2 regions of the Vreelandella janggokensis genome follow, and region 2 is predicted to be linked to the other one. Evidence: predicted binding sites of a transcription regulator. Region 2 holds the regulator's gene; the other holds the start of a gene.
What was found. Region 2 encodes PhoB, which activates phosphate uptake and scavenging genes when phosphate is short. Its sites were predicted from a motif close to TGTCATANNNNTGTCANA; they were not measured.

Region 1 (11,251 bases), on a different contig from region 2:
GGCGAAGCCACGGCGTCCAACCTGGCGAATCACTTCGGCACCCTCCAGGCATTGCAGGACGCCGACCAGGCAGGGCTGGAAGCGGTGAACGATGTCGGGCCGGTGGTCGCGGCTCACCTGTACACCTTTTTCCGCCAGCCGCATAACCTGGAAACACTGCAGGCGCTGATAGACGCAGGCGTAACCTGGCAAGAAGCAGAGGTTACCCAGGGCCCCACGCCCCTTGACGGCCAGACCTGGGTGCTCACCGGCACCCTTGAGTCGATGACCCGGGATGAAGGTAAGGCGCGCCTGCAGGCGCTGGGTGCCAAGGTGGCAGGCAGCGTCTCCAAGAAAACTGCCTGCCTGGTGGCGGGCGAAGCTGCGGGCAGCAAACTCACCAAGGCCGAGCAGATGGGTGTCGACGTCATCGATGAAGCGAACTTTATAGACCGATTGGCAGAGTGGGAGCAGAGCTAATGAGCCGATTTATTGAAGTACCCGCCAGAATGCTGCCGCAGGAAACCCTGGATGCCCTGCTCGAGGCGTTTGTGACTCGTCAGGGCTACGACACGACCGATACCACGGGCGAGGGCATGCATGGCTGGGTTGCGCAGCTTAAAAAGCAGCTTGAGCGCAATGAGCTGATCATTGCCCACGACCTTGAGCTAGAGATGACCGAGGTGATGACTCTCGCCCAGTGGCGGTCATTTGGCCGGGATATCGCCGACGACGAAGAAGAAGGCGATATCTAGCGGCGGCTCAGGCCCTCTCACTCCGAATAATCGCGCTGATAAGCCGCCGTCCCGGGTGGAGGTGGTCGACCAGCGGCAACTCCAACGGCTGCGGGTCGTCGCTGATACGCGAGGCAATGACCTCGGCGCACAGCGGCGCGCTGGCAAGCCCACGGGAACCGTGGGCGGTGGATATCCACAGCCCCGGGTAATGCTCCCCCCGTGTATCAGGCACTTTCGAGGCGTCCTTGCCTAATGCTTGATACGCCGCCTGCCAGGATTCAGCTATCGGCACCGGCCCTGCATAGGGGCTTTTGTCCGGGCTTGCCGCACGCACGGCGGCCCGGCCCTGGAGTGTTTCGGGGCTGAGTTCAACGCCTGATGCCTCTAGAGCCGCCACCCAGTCGGGCAATGCCTGTCGCAGCTCGTCAATATTGCGCTGGTGGTCGTCATGGGTGACGTGGCGGGTGTCATTATTGGGTACAAAGCTGGCGCCAAAGGTCAGCACGCCATCCACAGGCGGTGAAACATAGCCGCCAGCGCAAACTACCCGCTGAGGCGCTTTCACGTCTTCGGGCAGCGTCACTTCGCTGACCTGGCCGCGCACCTGCTGGAGCGGCAGTTGTGTGGTTTGCGCAAAGTGGTTGGCAAACTGGGCGTTGGCGATCACGACCTGGTCGGCGCTGACGGTATCGCCGTTGGCCAGGTCGAGCTGCCAATGCTGCCCGCCCCGCTGCAGTTGTGTCACATCCCCCTGAATAATACTGATAAGCGGATGGGCGAGCAGCTGCTCGCACAGCGCTTTGGGGTGTACCCAGCCTGCCTGGGGATAAAACAGCGCCTGCCGGGCACTGATCGGCACCCCGGCAAGCTCGCTTAGTTTTTCCGTATGGGCCGACACCACCGCTTCAGGCAGCGCATGGTACGCCATGAAGCGCTGCTGGCGGCGGGCTTCCTTATCGCTTAACGCCAGCTGTACCACGCCGCTTGGCTGCCATACAGGCGTGTCCGTGGCTAACTGCCCAAGCCAGCGCTGGGAATACATCAAGCCGGCCAAATAAAACCGGCTTTGATGGTTCGTCTCGGCGGCCAGTTTGACGTATAGCGCCCCCTGGCGATTGCCCGAGCCGCCCGCACCGGGTGCCTCGCGCTCTACCACGCTGACCTTGATCCCGCGCCTGGCAAGGGCGGCGGCGACACTGGCCCCGGCGATGCCCGCGCCAATCACCGCCACATGTTGGTTATCCAGGCCTGCAGGCGGCGTAAACCATGGCGTGGCGCGGCGGCGCGTATCGCTGGGTGGCACGGCGATCGCGCCTGCCAGCATTTCCCGCTTGCGTCCAAAGCCCGGCACTTTTTGCCATCCAAACCCGGCGGCTTTCAGCCCGCGTTTGACGATACCGGCGCAGGTGAAGGTGGCGAATGTCGCCCCGGGGCGTGAGCGCGCCGCCATGGCCTCAAATAGCTCAGGTTGCCACATCTCAGGGTTCTTGGAAGGTGCAAAGCCATCCAGAAACCAGGCGTCGACCTGGCCATCCAACTGCGACAGGCGCTCGGTGGTGTCACCAAAATGCAGATCCAGCGTCACGCGTTCGCTCAGGTGCAAACGGTGGATGCCGCTGACCGCGTCGGGCCACTGGTCGCAAAGCACCTGTGCATAAGTGGCAAGCGACGGCCATGCGCTCAACGCGCGGATAAGCGAGGCGCGATCCAGGGGAAACTTCTCTGTGGATAACAGGTGAAGCCGGGCGTGGGCCGGTGCATGCGCGGCAAAGCAGGCCCAGGCACACAGCATATTCAGCCCGGTGCCAAAGCCGGTCTCGCCGATCACAAAGGCACGCCGCTGCTGCCACTCGGTAAAGCGAGCAGGCAGGTGGTTGGCGTTGATAAACACGTGCTCGGTTTCAGCGCGGCCGTTATCACGGGAAAAATAAACGTCGTCGAAGGCGTCCGAGTGCGGCGCCGCGTCGTTCCAGGTGAGCGACGGCGACGTCAGCGCCGCCAGAGGCGGCAAAGGGTAAGGGTGTTGCGTCACGCAGTCATCCGTGTTGCAGAAAGATGGTTAAAAAATGACCAATTTGTGAATAGGGGCGTTATTCCTGGCTTAGGGAAATGCGTCCGCCGTGTTTTCACAGAGTTTTCCACAGCCTCTGTGAAAAAGCCGACGGACCCTCCATATTCACTCGCCAGGGTCAAGGTAAAACTTTCTTGAACGGTTTGACGGTCACCTGGGAATAAACACCGGCAATGACGTAGGGGTCGGCATCGGCCCAGCTTTTGGCGTCTTCCAGGCTGCCGAACTCGGCAATCACCAGGCTGCCACTGAAGCCCGCTTCGCCAGGGTCATTGGCATCAATGGCCGGGTGGGGGCCTGCGAGCACCAGGCGCCCTTCGTCGCGCAAGGCTTCCAGCCGCGCTAAATGGTCAGGCCGGGCGGCCAGGCGGCGTTCCAGACTGTTAGCCGTATCTTCACTGATGATGGCATATAGCATGTGCATAACTCCTTGAATGAAAGAAGGAACAAAAAGGTAGGTAACCACGGCTTCAATTGACCGGACCGGTATAAGCGAGCACCATATCGCATCAACCTAAGCCTTATTCTGACAAACTCGCCACACGGCGTCATGCCTATGCTCCGACTTCCTGCCACGTTTGAGACCGACCAGCGTTACCCCGTTGATTTGCATATGCATTCGACGGCATCCGACGGTGCCTTGACGCCGACGCAACTCGTCACGCTGTGCGCCGAACGTGGGCTTACCCACATGGCGTTGACCGACCACGATACCATGGATGGCGTGGTGGAGGCGGGCCAGGCGGCGGCATCCACAGGTATGTGCCTGCTGCCCGGCTGTGAGTTATCCACTCGCTGGCAGGGTATCAATATTCACATGGTGGCGCTGATGCCGGGCGGCCTCCAGGGCCCGCTGGTGGAAGGGTTGATCCATCAGCGTGAGGCGCGTATCAAACGCGCCGAGGTGATTGCCGAGCGGCTTGAAAAAGCCGGTCTGACTGACGCCCTGGCCAAGGCCCGCGAGCAGGCCGGTAGCGACCGGCCACTAGGCCGCCCCGACTTTGCCCGGGCCCTGGTGGCCGACGGCATGGTGGCCGATTGGGCCAGCGCCTTTAAGCGCTTTTTGGGCAGCGGCAAGAAAGGCGATGTAAAGGCCCACTGGCCGGAAATCAGCGACGCGGTGGGCTGGGTTGTCGCCTCAGGCGGCGTGGCGGTGCTGGCTCATCCGCTGCGACACGGCCTGACCCGGCGCAAGCGTGGCCTGTTGATGGATACCTTTCAGGCAGCCGGCGGCCAGGCGGTGGAACTGGTCAGCGGCCAGCAAAATCCGGACAGCACCCGGGATCTGGCGCGCCAACTGGTCGAACGCGAGTTATACGCCTCGATGGGCAGTGACTTTCACTTTCCCGGCAGCCACGCCGCCCCTGGCAGCATGAGCATGATACCGCGAACCGCAGCGCCGCCTATCTGGCAGCATCCGCGTTTACGCCACCTGCAGGACGCGCCGGCTGGGCCTCTCGCCGCTGCATAAGCTAAGGTAGGCGGTAGGACCACTAATATCCACAGGCAGGAGTACGCCATGAGCCAATACTTTCAGATTCATCCCGAGAATCCGCAAAAACGCCTGATCGACCAAGCCATCGAGATTATCCGCAAAGGCGGCGTGGTGGCGTACCCCACCGATTCCGGCTACGCGCTGGGTTGCCACCTGGGCGAGAAAAAAGCCATCGAGAAAATCAAATGGCTGCGCTCGCTGGACGACAAGCACAACTTCACCCTGGTGTGCTCGGACCTGTCGCAGATCGGCACCTACGCCAAGGTCGATAACGACGTGTTCCGGCTGCTCAAGGCGCATACGCCTGGCCCCTACACCTTCATTCTAGACGCCAGTACCGAAGTGCCGCGCCTGCTGCTGCACCCCAAACGGCGTTCTATCGGTGTTCGCGTGCCCGACCACCGCATCACCCACGCGCTCCTGGATGCACTGGGCGAGCCGCTGATGAGCGTCACCCTGATTCCCGTCGGCGAGGACCTGCCAATGAGCGACGCCGAGGATATCCGCGAGCGCTTTGGGGCACACCTGGACCTGATCATTGACGGCGGCGCCTGCCACCTGGACCCCACCAGCGTCATCGATCTGCGCGAACTGCCGCCCAAGATCGTCCGCGAAGGCCGCGGGGATGTCACGCCCTTTACCGTTTAAGTGGTTGATCTGTTAAGCGCTTGAATGCTTAACGTCCTCATCGTCTAACGGCGCGCCTCAGGTGTCACTATCCTGGGGCGCGTTTTTATCTGTGTCGTCGCCGTTGTCGTCTTTCTTCTTTTCTTCTTTCTTTTCTTCCTCTTTCTTGCGCGGGTCTTCACTGTGTTCATCCAGCCAGGTGCCGCAGCGCAGGCAATAGTAGGCGCGTTTTTCGTGGCGCTCGTGGCCGCAACCTGGGCAGGCTTCTTCAGAGTAGCGATCCTCGCGGATCGAGCGGATCACCTGGGCGGAGAACACCCCGGTGGGCACGGCGATGATCGAGTAACCGAGCAGCATCAGCACCACGGTGATGGATTTGCCTAACGGCGTTGCCGGCACGATGTCGCCGTAGCCTACCGTGGTCATGCTGACGATCGCCCAGTAGATCGACATGGGAATACTGGTAAAGCCGGCTTCTGGCGATTCGATCACATACATTAGCGCCGCAAACAGCGTGACCACCATGAAAATGCTGAAGAAGAACAGCAGGATCTGGCGCAGGCTGCGCTTTAACGCATCGATCAGCAGCCGCGCTTCACCGACAAACTCCATCAACCGCAGAATGCGGAAGATCCGCAATACCCGCAGGATTCGCACAATCACCAGACCGTGGGCGCCGGGTATCAGCAATACCAGCCAGGTGGGCAGGATGGCGATCAGATCGACAATACCGTAAAAGCTTTTCAGGTAGAGCGTGGGGCGCTCAAGGCAGTAAAGGCGCAGCACCAGCTCGATGCTGAACAGGATGGTGAATATCCACTCCAGGACATAAAAAAGCATGCCGTAGCGCTCGGCATAGGCTTCAACGCTATCCAGTAATATGACCCCGACGCTGAGCAGGATCGCCAGAATCAAGCCAATGTCAAAGGCTTTGGCACCCGGCGTATCGGACTCGAAAATGATGTGGAAAAGCTGCGCGCGAAGTCCCTCTGCGCCAGGTTTTAATGAAAGATTCATCAGGCCGTCCTGAAAAAGGCTGTGAGCGCTAGCGTAGCGCGGTTTGATGCGCCATGCGATGGGCAAGGGCCAGTGCGGCCTTGGCATACGTCACGCTTGGCTGGCCGGTGCTTCCCAGCGCATCGCGCATGGCGCTTGCGTCATCACGGGCCTGGTCGGTGAGCGCCGGATCGGCGGCCAGCATGGCAAGTGCCTTCTGAGCCGCCGCCAGGTGCTCGGCGCGGTGGCTGTCATGGTAGGCATCAAGCGCCAGCGTTGCCCGGTGCATCCATTGCGCAGGGGAGTCAGCGTCGGGAAGCGGCCATTGCTGGGCGGCGAGGGCGTTGCCACGGGCGGCCTTGCTGGTGTCTGAAGGACGCAGGGGAACGCGTTCGGCGATCGCCTGGGCCAGCGACCAGAGTGCCTCGGGCGCGCCGTGTTTAAGCTCGAGTTCCGCTTCGCAGATGATCGCCTGATGCCCACCGCTGTGAATCCTGCCTTCATCCAGTGCCAGTTCGATATGGCTGTCCTGCCACATCACCTGCCAGCTCCACCGTTCAAAATCGGTGCTCAGCTGAGGCTGCAGCGTTGGAATTGCCTCGCCCAGGGCGCCCTGAAACGGCGGGAGCCCGGCAAGCCCTTGGGTATCCAGGTGGCGTGTTGTCAGCGGCCATTCCCACTCATGGCGTTGCGAAAACCCGCCGCCGCCGTGGCCGGCGGTCTTGACGGTCTGCAGCACCTGGTCGTCCACCTGACGCAGACGCACCGCGATGCGCGCCTGGGCAAGTGCTCCCCCGGGGGTGTCGTAATAGGTGTTGGTCAGGGTTTGCCGACTGGGTGTCAGGGTCTGCAACAGGGGGTACTGGCGCAGGGCCACCGGCCCCTCGGGGGACAGGGCAAGCTTCAGTTCAATCTCGGTTGGCTCTGAGGGTTTCATGACAATTGCCACCTCTATACTATGACATTTAGGTTAAATTTTAATGACATTATGAACTTTTCATGACGGCGGCAGACGCACTCTCTATACTATTGCCGCCATTTCCCGGCTTCCCGAAAAAAGGCGTAAAGGCTTTATGGTTACTTCCAACCCTTTTTCCTCGATGTTTGGCCGCTCGCCATTCCAGCCGCTGCTCGCTCACATCGTCAAGGCAAACGAATGTGCCGATCAACTCCTGCCCTTCTTCGAAGCGACGCTTGCAGGCGATTGGGAGAGCGCTGCGCAACTACGCGAAAACGTCACCCGTTTAGAACACGATGCCGACGTACTCAAGACCGAGTTACGTCTGAACCTGCCTAACACCATGTTCTTGCCTGTTTCGCGCTCCGATCTGCTCGACCTGATCAGCGTACAGGACAAGATTGCCAATAAAGCACGCGACATTACCGGCATTATGCTGGGCCGTAAAATGACCGTGCCTGACGAGTTGGCTGACCCCATGCGTGACTATATCCGCACCAGCGTGGCCTGTGTGGCGCAAGCCCGCCAGGCGCTGGAAGAACTCAAGGACCTGTTGGAGTCAGGCTTTGGGCGCAACGTATCGGATGTCATGCACAACATGATCCGCGAACTGCATACCCTTGAGCACCAGGCCGATGGTCAGCAAGTCGCGATCCGCCGTCAGTTGTTCAGTCTGGAAAGCGAGCTACCGCCGGTCGATGTGGTCTTCCTCTACCAGATCATTGATTGGGTAGGCGAACTTTCCGACCGCGCCGAACGGGTCGGTAGCCGCCTGCAGATCATGACCGCCAACTAATTTGTGATCCAAACCTAATACCTGATCCCAACCAAGGGAAGCGTTATGCAGATCATTGCTCAGCACGGTGATATTTTTATCATCCTGGCCTGTCTTTTCGGCTTTTTCATGGCCTGGGGCGTGGGGGCCAACGACGTGGCCAACGCCATGGGTACCTCGGTCGGCTCCAAGGCCATCACCATCAAACAGGCAATCCTGATTGCCATTGTGTTTGAGTTTCTAGGTGCCTGGCTTGCGGGCGGCGAAGTCACCAATACCATCCGCAAGGGCATTATCGATCCTGAACTGCTGCAGGGGGAACCACAACTGCTGGTGTACGGCATGTTGTCGGCGCTGCTGGCAGCGGCCACCTGGCTGTTGGTTGCCTCGATGAAGGGGTGGCCGGTTTCGACCACTCACTCTATCGTGGGTGCGATTGTCGGCTTTGCAGTGGCAGGCCTGGGGGCCGAGGCCGTCGACTGGGGGGCGGTCGGTAGTATCGCCGCGAGTTGGCTGGTGTCGCCGCTATTGGCCGGTACGGCCGGTTTCGTGCTGTTTAAGTCGGTCCATCACCTGGTGTTTGAAGACCGCAACCCACTGGCAGCCGCCAAGCGTTATCTGCCCGCCTATGTGTTCCTGGTAGGCTTTGTCGTCTCCATGGTCACCATGACCAAGGGCCTGAAACACGTTGGCCTGAATCTTTCGTTTGGCCAGAGCCTGGTGATCTCGTTGATCCTGGGCGGGTTGCTCGCCGGTGTCGGTGTCTTGATGGAACGCCGTGTGAAGTACGTAGAAAGCAGCGATGATCACTTTGGCTATGCCAACGTGGAGCGCGCTTTTGGTGTGTTGATGATCTTTACCGCCTGCGCCATGGCCTTTGCGCACGGCTCTAACGACGTGGCCAACGCGGTTGGCCCGCTGGCGGCGGTGATCAGCGTGGTGCAAACCGGTGGTGAGATTGGCGGCTCGGCGCTGGTCCCCTGGTGGGTACTGGTACTAGGCGGTGGCGGTATCGTGGCCGGTCTGGTGACCTACGGTCATAAAGTGATTGCCACCGTGGGTACAGGCATCACCGAGCTGACGCCTAGCCGCGGCTTTGCTGCGACCCTGGCGGCGGCCACCACCGTCGTGCTTGCGTCAGGCACCGGCTTGCCGATTTCCACTACCCATACCCTGGTTGGTGCCATTCTGGGGGTTGGCCTGGCGCGCGGCATGACGGCGCTCAACCTGCGGGTGATCGGTACGATCGCCATGTCGTGGTTGATTACGCTGCCCGCAGGCGCGGCGCTCTCCATTCTGTTCTTCTTTATGTTCAAGGGTATGTTCGGTTAAGCGGCGAGGGCAGTACAACTGACCCGGCACGCCAACGCCTGGTACCCCAAAGCGGCATCTTCTTTATGCATAAGTGCATTAGAAGGTGCCGCTATTTTTTGTGCTCTGGTAAAGTAACCGTAGTTATTAACCAGAGTTCTTCCATTCACCTGCTGCCGGAGAGCGGCCCCTTGGATACACGCTTCCCCTTTGTCGACTGGTTTCGTAATGCCTCCCCCTATATCAATGCGCACCGGGGGCGAACCTTTGTCATCTTGATCGAAGGTGAAGCCATGGCGTCTGGCCGAGGGGAGCAGTTGATCCAGGACCTGGCGCTGCTGCATACGCTGGGCGTGCGTCTGGTGGTGGTGTTTGGCATTCGCCCCCAGGTGCACGAGGCGCTGAGTGCGGCGGGGGTTGAACCGACGCGCCTCAACGGCCGCTGGGTCGCCGACCGCGCGGTTATGGCGCATGTGGAACAGGTGGCTGCCCATCAGCGCCTGTGGCTGGAGGCGCGGCTTTCGCTGGGCCTGCCCAGTACGCCGCTGCATGGCGTGGAGCTAAGCGTGATTTCCGGCAACCTGGTGACCGCCAAACCGTTGGGCGTGCGCGAAGGGGTGGATTTCGACCACAGCGGTGAGGTACGCCGAGTGCGCGCCAGCGCCATTGAAGGGTTGCTGGAAAAAGGCTCGCTGGTGCTGTTGCCGCCGCTGGGGTTTTCCAGCACCGGCGAGGTATTCGACCTGGATGCTTCCGAAGTGGCCCAACATGCCGCGGTGGCGCTCAAGGCCGACAAGCTGATTCTGCTGGGCGAGTCCGAAGGTCTGGCAGACGAGCAGGGTGCACTGCTGCGCCAGCTGTCTCCCGCCGATGCCGAGCCGCGCATCCAGCATGCCGCGCCGGGCAGTGAACTGGCCCGCCATCTCAACGCCGCCTGTACCGCCGCGCGGGAAGGCGTGGCCCGCACTCACCTGCTTTCCTGGCGCAATCACGATGCCTTGCTGGGAGAACTCTTCACCCGCGACGGTGTGGGTACCATGATTACCCAGCACCGCTATGAACAGCTGCGCCCGGCCACGCTCAACGATGTGGCGGGCCTGTTGGAGCTGCTGGAGCCGCTGGAAAACCGGGGCATGCTGGTGGCACGCTCACGCGAGCGGCTGGAGCACGAAATCGATGACTACATGGTGATTGAGCGCGACGGCATGGTGATCGGTTGCGCGGCGCTGCATGTCTTCCCTGATACGGGCGTGGCCGAACTGGCCTGCGTAGCGGTGCATACCAATTACCGCGGTGGCGAACGCGGTGAGCGTCTGGTCGAGGCGCTGGAGCGCCGTGCCCGCCAGCGCGCGGTGCAGGAGATGTTTGTGCTGACCACCCACACGGCGCACTGGTTTGTGGAGCGGGGCTTCCGCGCCGCCAGCCTTGAAGAGCTGCCGACGCTGAAGCGTGAAACCTACAACCACGCGCGTAAATCCAAGGTGCTGGTCAAAACGCTGGCGAGTTAGGTATTGAGGATCACACCGCCGTTCAGATGCATTGTTTGTCCGGTCATGTAGGACGACTCTTCGCTTGCCAGATACACATAGGCAGGCCCCATTTCGCTGGGCTGGCCAGCGCGCTTCATCGGCACTTGGCCGCCAAATCCGGCGACTTTATCGTCGTCGAAGCTGGCGGGAATCAGCGGCGTCCATACCGGCCCGGGGGCAACGGCGTTGACCCGAATGCCGCGGTCCATCAGCGACATTGCAAGCGAGCGCACCAGGCCCTGAATCGCCCCTTTGGTGGCGGTGTAGTCGATCAGCGTGTCGTTGCCCTTGAAGGCGTTGATCGACGAGGTGGCGATGATCGTATCGCCCTCGCTCATGTGGGGTAGCGCGGCCTTGGTCATGTAAAAGTGGCTGAACAGGTTAGTTTGAAAGGTACGCTGCAACTGGTCGTCGGGGATCTCGGTAATATCGCGCCAGTCGTACTGCTCAGCCGCGTTATTGACGACGATATTGAGCTTGCCGAATTCTTTCAGGGCGCGCTTCACAATCTCACGGCAGAAGCTGGGAGCTCCTACGTCTCCTTTCACAACCAGGCAGCGACGGCCTTCAGCCTCAACCAGTCGTTGGGTTTCTTTGGCATCTTGGGTTTCCTTCAAATGCACGATCACGCTGTCGGCGCCTTCGCGTGCATAGTGCACTGCCACCGCGCGGCCAATACCGCTGTCGCCGCCGGTAATGATTGCCACTTTATCCAGCAGCTTGTCGGCACCTCGGTAGCTTTCGCGAATAAACTCGGGTTCCGGGTGCATGAT
Region 2 (11,251 bases):
ATTATATATCAATAACAATGAGTTAAATAACATTAACGATGCCGCTTGATCGCCAGGAGGTGTCATTTGGATACGCTGGATATGTGTCGCAATGGCACATGTGACGCCGTTACTCAGCGACACAGCCAGCTATGTAACCGAAGAGACACTACGCGGGGGCGTGGAAGGCGTGCTAAGGCGGGCCGCCGGGAAGACACAGCGGAAACGGGCACCTTCACCCGGATGCGAGTCGATTTGCAACTGAGCATCGTGGCGCAACAGCACATGCTTAACAATCGCAAGGCCCAGCCCGGTGCCCCCGGTAGCGGTACTGCGGCCTTTATCGACGCGATAAAACCGTTCGGTGAGGCGGGGAATATGCACAGGGTCTATCCCTTCACCATCGTCACACACTTCGATACAGGCACCTTGGCCAAACGCTTTCCAGCGCAGCGTAATCTCGCTGCCAGCAGACGTATAGCGCACCGCATTGAAAGCCAGATTAGAAATGGCACTGCGGATTTCCTGCTCGCTGCCCACCAACTGCGTGGGGTAGTCGCCTTCAATGGTGAGCGTGTGCTGATGCTCGGAAAGCGCCAGCGCATCGGCCCCGACACTGTTTAGCAGGGACGTCACGTCCATTGGCTGATGATCCTGTCCGCCCTGATCAATTTCCAATCGCGACAGCAGCAACAGGTCGTTGACCAGATTTTGCATGCGCTGTGTCTGAGCCTGCATCTGCCCAATGCTGCGCCCCAATCGGGGTGGAAGCTGATCAGCCATCTCGCCATAGGTTTCGAGATAGCCCGATAACACGGTTAACGGTGTGCGCAGCTCATGGGAGACGTTGGCAACGAAGTCGCGGCGCATCTGCTCTAGCTGATGCAAGCGCGTAATATCGCGCGCCATGACCAGGCGCTCGTCGTCACCATAAAGGGTAATCTGGTACTGCAAAATGCGACGCTCATCGATCGGCGACGTGAGCGTCAACGGCTCACTGTAGTCACGGGCATTGAAATAGCTGATAAAACGCGGATCGCGAAGCAGATTGGTAATATGTTGTCCGCGGTCGTGAGCGGTTTGTAGCCCCAGCATATTGCTGGCAGCGCTGTTCCACCACTCCAGGTCGCCGTGACGGTCGAGCATCACCACGCTATCGCGCATGGCTTCCGAGGACTCTTGAATGCGGGAAAGCGTCGAGCGGAGACGGCCCTGGGTAATCCGTTGGCTTTTCTGATATCGGTACAAACGATCAAACAATTCGCCCCAAAGTCCTCCTGCGGCCGGCGGTTCATCCTGCGGGCGTTGCGTCAGCCAGCGGTAAGCGGCGCGCAATTGCCGCAAGTGGTAGACCAGACACATCGCGAAGCCACCGGCCAACCCCAGGCCCGGCAGACCAAGTAGCCATCCCAGGCAGATGCCGAGTGCCGCCCAACCTAGCAAACGCCAAAGCTCACGGCTCCACAAACGCACGGTTAAGCTCGAGCGGAGAAGCGGTAGCCCGTACCGCGTACCGTTTGGATCAAGTTCTGATGTCCGTCGCCCAGGGCTTTGCGTAGCCGACGAATATGAACATCCACGGTGCGCTCTTCCACGTAAACATTACCGCCCCACACCTGGTCGAGTAACTGGCTACGTGTGTAGGCCCTTTCCTGATGGGTCATGAAGAATTGCAACAGCCGGTATTCGGTCGGCCCCATATCCAGCGCTTTACCGTAGGCACTTACCCGGTGGCCCACCGGATCAAGCAGCAACCCATTAATTTCGATGGGATCTTCCACGCCACGTGGGGTCGCACGACGCAGCACGGCCTTGAGGCGTGCCACGAGTTCACGGGGCGAAAACGGCTTGGTGATATAATCGTCGGCCCCCGCTTCAAGCCCCTGTATCTTATTGTCTTCTTCACCCTTGGCGGTGAGCATGATGATCGGCAGTTCGGCGGTGGTTTCCTCGCGCTTGAGGCGCCGAGCCAACTCGATGCCGCTGGTACCGGGCATCATCCAGTCGAGCAATAGCAGGTCAGGCTGATGATCAACGACCATGGCGTGGGCATCCTGAGCGTTGTCCGCTTCAAGAACACGGTAGTCGGCCATTTCCAGCGCCACCGCGATCATCTCGCGAATGGATGCTTCATCATCGACGATCAAGACGGTCTTGGCGGTCATTCCAGAGCCTCACGGTGTCCGATAGAAAGTAATCCAGTGACAGGTACATGACGATCACACCATGACTTGATGACAATTCTATGACATTGACAGAGATTCGCCAGCCGTTGGCCACCAACTCAGCGCAATACCGGCAAACACCAGCAGGCCCGACCAGTGATTATTCAGAAACGCCTGAAAACAGGCATCCCGCTCACGGTGACGGATCAAGCGCTGCTGGTGAATAAACGTCGCCGCCATCCCCGCCAGGCCGAGCCAGAAAAAACCGCCCAGCCCGAGGCGCGCGCCCACCCAGGCCAGCAATGCCAGCGTGGCCAGCTGAAGCAGCCCGATCACCAGCCGGTCGGAATTACCCAGCAACACGGCCGTCGATTTAATGCCAATCTTGATATCGTCATCACGATCAACCATGGCGTACTGGGTATCATAAGCAACTGTCCACAGCACATTGGCAAAGAACAGCAGCCATGCCTCTACCGGCACATGGCCAAGGACCGCACCGAACGCCATCGGAATCGCCCAGGAAAACGCCGCCCCTAGCACTACCTGGGGAAAATGCGTGTAGCGCTTCATGAACGGGTAGATAAACGCCAATACCACGCCACCCACCGACAGCAACACGGTAAACCAATTGGTCAACAGCACCAGCATGAAGGCCGCCGTCACCAGCCCGATAAACAGCAGCTGGGCCTCGGTTTCACTGATCCGCCCGGTTGCCAGCGGGCGCTGTCGGGTACGTTTGACGTGGCCATCGACGTGACGATCGGCATAATCATTGACCACGCAGCCCGCTGCGCGCATGACGTATACCCCGGCGATAAAGATGAGCAGTACGTTGCGCCCGGGTACCCCTTCGCCGGCGACCCATAAGGCCCACAACGTTGGCCACATCAGCAGCCAGGTACCGATCGGCCGATCCAGACGCATCAGCTGTATAAAATCCGCCAGCCGACTCAACCCGGTTGGCCGTAATAAAGAACGATCCATGCTTACCTCACCCATCCAAGAGACGCAGCGTTAGCCTAGCGCGAAGGCAGCGCAAGATCATCCGCCATGGTCGATAAAAAGTATTCCTGTACCAGCAGCGATAACCCGCCGTGCTTACAGCCGTGCTGAAATACCGAGCGGCGCCCCCACAGGCTGCTGGCATCGCCAGGGAAGGTAAAACCAGGCGCATGACGCGTGGCGTACAGCGGGCCACGCACCAGGTCCGGCTGGCGAAACAGCCAGCTGCCCAATGAACGCTCACCCAGGTTTTCCAGACACTGGCCTCTGAGCGCCTTGAGGGGAGCCACCGAACGCGCCACTACCCATGGTGTTTCATCCACACACAGGGCGACCTCCCGGCGCCACGCATAGCGCCGGGCGGCCATACCCAGCGCCAGGGCCTCATGCGGCTGTGGAAAGCCAACCCCCTGGCGTAACAGACGCACGCGGAAAGGCCGCTCGCCCCCTGCGGACACAATACGCGCCGTGAGTGAGTCCGTGGAGGCAACCCATTGCCACCACGGCGCGCTCATCGCCGGACGCAGCGCTCTAATGGGACGCCAACATGGCAAGTCAGGGGCAGTTTCAACACAGTGACGCGACACCAGAGCCTCCAGGCAATTAAACGATCACCTAGTGTAACATGTGGGCTTTACAGGCTTTTGTCCCACTGACCACTGGATACCCGGATGCCCTCATCACACGCTGAGCTCGTTATCGTTGGCACTGGCATGGCGGGCGTTGGTCTTGCCCGTGCGCTGCGCCGCAAAGGCGATACGCGCACCCTGCACTTGATCAGCGCCGATAGCGGCGACGATTATACCAAACCACTGCTGTCTACCGGCTTCGCCAAACGCCTCCCGCCCGAAAAGCTCGCACAGCGCAACGCCGCGGCGCTTGCCGAATCACTTGACGCTCGAGTGATCACCCACACCCCTGTCCGCCAGATTGACGTGGCTAACCGCTCGCTGCGGCTGGAAGATGACCAAGCGCTTGGCTACGACCGCCTGGTGTTAGCCACCGGCGCCGAACCAAGGGTGCCCATGGCGATACCCGATTCCGTCAAAGCGCATTGCTTTACCGTCAACGATCTTGACGACTATCGCCGTTTTCATCGTGCGCTGGGGACAGCGCCTGCTCGCGTGGCGGTGATCGGCGCAGGCCTCGTCGGCTGCGAGTTTGCCAATGATCTGCACGCGGGCGGTCATGACGTCACCGTTATTGCCCCCGATGCCACACCGCTTTCCCGCTTGCTGCCTGGCCCCCTGGGCCGAGCACTCGGCAAGGCGTTTGTTGACGCAGGCATCCACCTTGCCCTGGGCAGAACCATCAAGACCATGGCCCTTAATGATGACCCCGGCGTGACGCTGACGCTGGATAACGACGACACGTTCAACGTCGATGTCATCTTGATGGCGACGGGGTTGACCCCGCGTACCGCTCTGGCTGAGACAGCAGGGCTCACGGTTTCCGCCAGCGGTATCCTGGTGAACCGGCAACTGCGCACCTCTCACCCGGATATCGATGCGCTGGGCGACGTTGCCTGCGTCGACGGCATCAACGCCATGTACGTTCAGCCCCTGCAAGCCAGCGCCCAGGCGCTCGCCGCCACCCTGGTCGGCACACCCACACAGGTCAGCTTCGGGGCCTGGCCGGTGATCGTCAAAACGCCCCTGCTACCGGTGGTTGCCTACCCACCGGTCGAGGCCCCTGAACGTTGGCGGATCGAAGGCGAAGGCGTTGATATGACGGCAATCGCTGAAGATAAAGACAGACGTTTGATTGGTTTTGCATTGACAGGCAACTGCGTGAGAAGGAAAGTGGAGCTTTCCAGAGCAGCCCCTACGCTGCTAGGCTGAATTCCGCGGCGCTCGCGGCTTGGCTGAAACGACGGCCGCGCCTACAGTGTCCTTACCAACAACACGACAGTGTATCTTGCACGATCATTAAACAAAGGGAGTTTCCTTATGCGTAAACCTGAACTTGCAGCCGCCATTGCGGAAAATGCTGATCTGTCCAAAGATAAAGCGGGCCAAGTCCTCAACGTCATTCTTGATGAAATTACCAACAGCGTGTCCAAAGGCGAAGACGTTGCCCTGATCGGTTTTGGCACCTTTACCGTCCGCGAACGCGCTGCGCGTACCGGCAAAAACCCACAGACCGGTGCGCCGCTGCAGATTCCGGCCAGCAAAAATGTCGCCTTCAAGCCGGGTAAAGCGCTCAAGGACGCTGTTTCCTGATGAAGCTCAAACTGACGCTGTGGCTATTGGGCTTCTTGCTCAAACGTGCCCTGCGCCGCAAGCCGCGCTTTCGCGAACAGCTGGAACGCATGCGCGGCCTGGACTGGGGCATTGCCACAGAAGATTTGAGTACTGCCCGTTACTACCGGATGACGCCAACCAGCGTTACCAGTGGTAAAGGGTTGCCGGTCGACCTGGACCTTGAACTGCGCTTTCGCGACGACGAGGCCGCTTTACGCATCCTCAAGAAGCCCACGCAGCAAGCCTTCCTCGACGGCATGATCAACGGCGAGGTCCGCCTGGTAGGCGACTCTGCCGATATGAACAAGCTACAGAAACTGCTCAAGCATTTGTAGTTTGCGGCCCCGACAGCACTGCTAGCGCTCGAGGGGCCAGTCACGTCACCCTGTCCGGATACCGCCGGTGACTCGCCCACCCCGCTGCTAGGTTACCCCCTCGCCGGTCACTGATAGATCAGCGTTGCAGACAGGCGCTACCCAAACCCTCTATACTATGGTCTCGACTAAAGTCTAATAAAAGCGACCACCAAGAGACCCTATGCCCATTGCATTACCGCTGCGCCGCCTCTGGACGCTGGATAAGTTCGCCTACAGCGTGCGCGTGTTTATCGCCTTCAGCGGTGCGCTACTGCTCAGCGCGCTGCTGGGCGATGTCGCCTTGGTCATCCCGCTGTTTCTGGGCATTATCGCCTGCGCACTGTCGGAAACCGACGACAGCTGGGAGGGCCGTTTCCAGGCCCTGCTGGTCACACTTGCCTGCTTTGCCTCGGCGTCGTTCATCGTGCAGTGGCTGTTCCCGTGGCCGTGGCTGTTTGCCCTGGGGCTGGCGATTTCGACGTTTACCCTGATCATGCTCGGGGCCATTGGCCAACGCTACGCCACCATCGCCTCGGGTACGCTGATTCTGTCGATCTATTCGATGATCAACATTGAACAGCATGGCGGGGTGGATGAAGACGTCGCCTACCGCCAGCTTCTGCTCCTGGCGGGTGCTGCCTGGTACGGCGTCATTTCGGTCATCTGGTGCGCGCTTTTTTCGCGCCAGCCGGTCAAGCAGAGCATGGCGAGGGTATACAAGGCACTGGGCGAATTTCTGATCTTGAAGTCGGCCTTGTTCGAGCCGGTCCGGGGTGTGGATGTCGAAGCCCGCCGCGTGGCGCTGGCACGCCAGAACGGTAAGGTCGTTACCGCGCTTAATCAGGCCAAGGAGATGATCTTTCGCCGCCTGGAAGGCCAGCGGGGTGACCAGAAGCTCAACCGGTATCTACGCATCTACTTTATCGCCCAGGATATCCACGAACGGGCAAGCTCAACCCACTACCCGTATAGCGCCCTGACCGATGCGTTCTTTCACCATGACGTGCTGTTTCGCTGCCAGCGGCTGCTCGATCAACAGGGTCGTGCCTGCCGTCAGTTAGCCAAGTCGCTGCTACTCAACCGCCCGTTCGGCCACGAACAGAGCGAACAGGCACTGGCCGACTTGCGCGCCTCGATCGATAACCTGGGCGACCAAGGGAAACCCGAGTGGCAACCGCTTATGCGCCCGCTCAACGCCCTGGCGGATAACCTGACCACCCTGGAAGCGCAGATTGCCAGCGCCCACAACCCGGACACCGGCAGCGAACGCCGTGACAGCGCGCTTTACGACCGCTCACCCTCTAGCCTGCTGGAAGCCTGGAGACGAGTGCGGCTCAACTTTACCCTGGGCTCGCCCACCTTTCGCCACGCCGTCAGGCTGAGTACCGCGCTCGTGGCAGGCTATGGGCTACTGCACTGGCTTGATCCGGAGCAGGGTTTCTGGATCCTCTTGACCACGCTGTTTGTCTGCCGACCCAACTTTGCCACCACACGACGGTTTCTTTCTCAGCGGATCATCGGCACGGTGTTGGGGTTAGTCGTCGGCTGGGCATCCATCAGCCTGTTTCCCCACCCGCTGGTGCAAAGCATGATCGCGGTGGCGGCGGGGGTGTCGTTTTTTGCCAATCGTGAAAAGCACTACGTGATCGCCACCGCCTCGATCACCCTGCTGGTGCTGTGTAGTTTCAATCAGGTAGGTGACGGCTTCGATCTTATCTGGCCGCGCCTGTTCGATACGCTGATTGGCGCCCTGATAGCCGGCCTGGCGGTGTTCTTTATTCTGCCCGATTGGCAAGGGCGCCGGCTTAACCGTGAGGCTGCACATGCGCTGACCAACCATCGCCGCTACCTGGAAGAAATCATTCACCAGTACGAAGAAGGCAAGCAGGACGATTTAGCGTATCGCCTGGCACGACGCAATGCGCATAATACCGATGCGGCGTTGTCCACGCTGCTGACCAATATGCTTCACGAGCCGGGGCATTACCGTAAGCAGGATGCCGACAACGGGCTGCGCTTTCTGGTGCTTTCCAACACCCTGCTGAGCCACCTTTCGGCCCTCGGCGCCCATCGCCACCAGCTAGCCGACGACGAGGACGACAGCGCGTCCGTGCCCGCCGCCAAGCGCATGTGCGAACTGCTCGACCAACTCGCCGAGCAGCTACAAAACCGCCAGCCAATAACCCCGCTGTCGGCCCAGGCCGAGGCGCTGATCGCGCAGCTCGATGAGCAAGGCCCGCCCAAAGAGGAAAACGCCGTCACACGTTACCGGCCGATCCAGAGCCAACTGCGCCTGATTGCGAACCAGTTGGCACCGCTGAGCGACGCGGCGAGTCGTCTTATCAGCACTAACGGAACTGACGACCCTGGCTTGAGTTAAACCTGCCCATAGCGCCCGGCGGCTTCGCCCAGCCAGCGGCGCACCAGCACGGTGGTGATGTCCTTGTTGCCTTGCAGCGCCTGGGCCAGCGCCGTGACCTGGTCCAGCAGGTCAGCATCGCGTTCCAGGTCGGCAATTTTCATCTGCGCCAGGCCGGTCTGGCGGGTGCCGAGGACTTCGCCGGGGCCACGAATTTCCAGGTCTTTCTCGGCGATGCGGAAACCATCGGCGGTTTCGCGCATCACCGCCAAACGCTGACGGGAGGTTTTGGACAGCGGCGGGTGGTAGAGCAGCACGCAGAAACTCTCGGTACTGCCGCGCCCCACGCGGCCGCGCAGCTGGTGCAACTGGGAAAGCCCCAGGCGTTCGGGGTTTTCGATAATCATCAGGCTGGCGTTGGGGACGTCCACGCCCACCTCGATCACGGTCGTGGCGACCAGAAGGTCCAGCTCGCCTTCTTTAAACGCCGCCATCACCTCGGCTTTTTCGCTGGACTTCATGCGCCCGTGCACCAGGCCAATGGCAAGCTCCGGCAGCGCCTCGGTAAGCTCGTCGCGGGTGACTTCCGCCGCCTGGCACTGCAGCGCTTCGGACTCTTCGATCAGTGTGCACACCCAGTAGGCCTGGCGGCCTTCGCTGCAGGCGCGCCGGATACGCTCGACCACTTCCGGGCGGCGCTCGTCGGAGACCACCACGGTCTTTACCGGCGTGCGGCCGGGAGGCAGTTCGTCGATCACCGAGACATCCAGGTCCGCGTAGGCACTCATGGCCAGCGTGCGGGGAATGGGCGTGGCGGTCATGATCAACTGATGGGGTGTCAGCCCGCCCGCTTCGCCTTTTTCACGCAGCGCCAGGCGCTGGTGCACGCCAAAACGGTGCTGCTCGTCGATAATCGCCAGCCCCAGGCATTGGAAATGCACATCGTCCTGAAACAGCGCATGGGTACCCACCACCATGCGCGCACGGCCATCGGCAATCGCCGCCTTGGTATCCAGCCGCGCTTTGCCTTTGAGCTTTCCCGCCAGCCAGGCCACTTCGATGCCCAGTGGCTCAAACCAGGCTTTAAACGAGCGGTAGTGCTGCTCGGCGAGGATTTCAGTGGGTGCCATGATGGCCGCCTGGCAGTTCCCTGCCAACGCCGACAACGCCGCCATGGCGGCGACCACGGTCTTGCCCGAGCCCACATCGCCTTGTACCAATCGCAACATGGGGGCAGGACGGGCAAGGTCCAGAGCAATTTCTTCCAGCACCCGCCCCTGGGCACCCGTCAGGGCGAAAGGCAGTTGGGCAAGAAAACGCGCCTGAAGGCTTCGCCCGGAAGGTAACTCAGGGGCGCCATCTGACTGAATGCGCAAACGTACCTCGCGCAGGCTTAGCTGGTGAGCCAATAGCTCTTCCAACGCCAGACGCCGCGTCGCCGGGTGCTGGCCGTGGGTGAGTTGCTCCAGGTCGGCATCCGGCGGCGGCTGGTGGAGAAGCTTCAGGCTGGCGTGCAGTCCGGGTAGCTGAAAGCGCTGGCGCAGGGCGTCGGGAATAACGTCGGGCAGCGCCTTGGGCTGATTTTCCAGCAGTCCCAGCGCCTGCTGGGTCAACGCGCGCAGGCGCGTTTGATGCAACCCTTCGGTGGTGGGATAAATCGGCGTAAAGTACTCGTCGACCGGCGTTTCGCTGCCACCGCTCAGCCTATATTCGGGGTGATAGATTTCCAGACCCGTCGCCCCGGCGCGCGCTTCGCCAAAAGCTCGTACGGTGGCCCCGGGCCTAAGTTGTTGCTGCTGGGCGGGGGAGAAATGAAAAAAACGCAGGCTTAAAATGCCGCTATTATCGCGCAGCCTCACCAGCAGGCTGCGTCGGCGCCCTTTGACCACATCGCAGGCGGTGACCTCGCCCTCGATGACCGCCTCGCTGCCCGCGCGTAGCTCGCCGATAGGTGTCAGCCGGGTGCGGTCCTGGTAGCGCAATGGCAAATGAAACAGCAAGTCGCTGACCTGCTCGATCCCCAGGCGGCCGAGCTTCAGCGCCAGTGCTTCACCAACGCCTTTAAGGGCGGTGACCGGTGCCGAAAGCGCCGTCATGAGGCAACCGTCGACGCCTGGGTTGGCTGACGACAATGATTGATGGCGTTGATCAACGCATCAATGGCTTTGGGGCGCGGAAAGCTGGCCCGCCAGGCAATCGCGACCGTTCGCGAAGGCGCGGGGCTGACAAAGGGGCGACTGACCAGCATGGCGTTTTCATACTGGTCGGTACCCAGCGCCGACTGAGGCAGTACGGTGATGCCCAGCTTGGAAGCCACCATATGCCGGATTGTCTCCAGCGAGCCACCTTCGGCGATAAGCGTGTTATCGGGGTTATTGAGCTTTTGCGTGATCGCGGGACAGGCTTCCAACAACTGGTCGCGGAAGCAGTGGCCCTCGCCCAGCAGCAATAGGCGCTCTTCCAATAGCTCTTCTTTATGGATCGCCTTCCGCGCTTCCCAGCGATGCTTGGCAGGCAGCAGGACTTCAAAGGTTTCATCGTAAATCGGCTTGGTCACCACGTCGGTCTCGGTGAACGGCAACGCCACGATGATGACATCCAGCTCACCGCTGCGCAGCTTGGTGCGTAGCCCGCCGGTCAACCCTTCTTCAATATACAGGGGCATTTGCGGCGCAGCCTTGGCAAGCTCGGGTACCAGGTGCGGAAACAGATAGGGGCCGATGGTGTAAATGGCCCCGATCCGCAGTGGATTGGCAAGCTGGTCTTTACCCGCACTGGCCATATCAAAGATAAGACTACTCTGCTCAAGCACACGCTGTGCCTGGGCAATGATCTTTTCACCTAACGGCGTTACCTGGACCGTCGCCTTGGAACGCTCGAACAACGGCGTTTCCAGTTCATCCTCGAGCTTTTTGACGGCCACCGACAAGGTGGGTTGGGAAACATGGCAGCGCTCGGCGGCACGGCCAAAGTGGCGCTCCTGGGCAAGGGTTACGATGTAGCGAAGTTCTGTTAAAGTCATAGTGGTGCCAGTGGCATCCTCTCGTAGCAGCTTGTGACTAGCGATCGCGACAGTTAGCGGGTAGGCAACGGACAAACAAGCCCTGCTGACGATGTCGTCTCTACGATTGCTTCTATATATAA

Region 1: a site for PhoB is predicted at 6,874-6,891, ahead of QC816_RS11180 (CYTH domain-containing protein). Genes of this name have one in related genera too.

The regions. Positions count from the first base shown of each region.
Region 1 covers NZ_JARWAJ010000003.1:326,279-337,529, reverse strand. The annotation lists gene ligA (NAD-dependent DNA ligase LigA) at 1-459, shown strand, start outside; gene QC816_RS11210 (YheU family protein) at 459-734, shown strand; gene mnmC (bifunctional tRNA (5-methylaminomethyl-2-thiouridine)(34)-methyltransferase MnmC2/FAD-dependent 5-carboxymethylaminomethyl-2-thiouridine(34) oxidoreductase MnmC1) at 742-2,748, opposite strand; gene QC816_RS11200 (YciI family protein) at 2,906-3,205, opposite strand; gene QC816_RS11195 (PHP domain-containing protein) at 3,338-4,258, shown strand; gene QC816_RS11190 (L-threonylcarbamoyladenylate synthase) at 4,307-4,930, shown strand; gene QC816_RS11185 (ion transporter) at 4,988-5,926, opposite strand; gene QC816_RS11180 (CYTH domain-containing protein) at 5,955-6,842, opposite strand; gene QC816_RS11175 (TIGR00153 family protein) at 6,979-7,659, shown strand; gene QC816_RS11170 (inorganic phosphate transporter) at 7,705-8,970, shown strand; gene argA (amino-acid N-acetyltransferase) at 9,141-10,457, shown strand; gene QC816_RS11160 (SDR family oxidoreductase) at 10,454-11,251, opposite strand, start outside.
Region 2 covers NZ_JARWAJ010000002.1:120,505-131,755, reverse strand. The annotation lists gene phoR (phosphate regulon sensor histidine kinase PhoR) at 130-1,452, opposite strand; gene phoB (phosphate regulon transcriptional regulator PhoB) at 1,455-2,144, opposite strand; gene ubiA (4-hydroxybenzoate octaprenyltransferase) at 2,223-3,131, opposite strand; gene QC816_RS07330 (chorismate--pyruvate lyase family protein) at 3,167-3,664, opposite strand; gene QC816_RS07325 (NAD(P)/FAD-dependent oxidoreductase) at 3,821-4,990, shown strand; gene QC816_RS07320 (HU family DNA-binding protein) at 5,060-5,371, shown strand; gene QC816_RS07315 (hypothetical protein) at 5,371-5,727, shown strand; gene yccS (YccS family putative transporter) at 5,930-8,128, shown strand; gene recG (ATP-dependent DNA helicase RecG) at 8,125-10,203, opposite strand; gene QC816_RS07300 (hydrogen peroxide-inducible genes activator) at 10,200-11,129, opposite strand.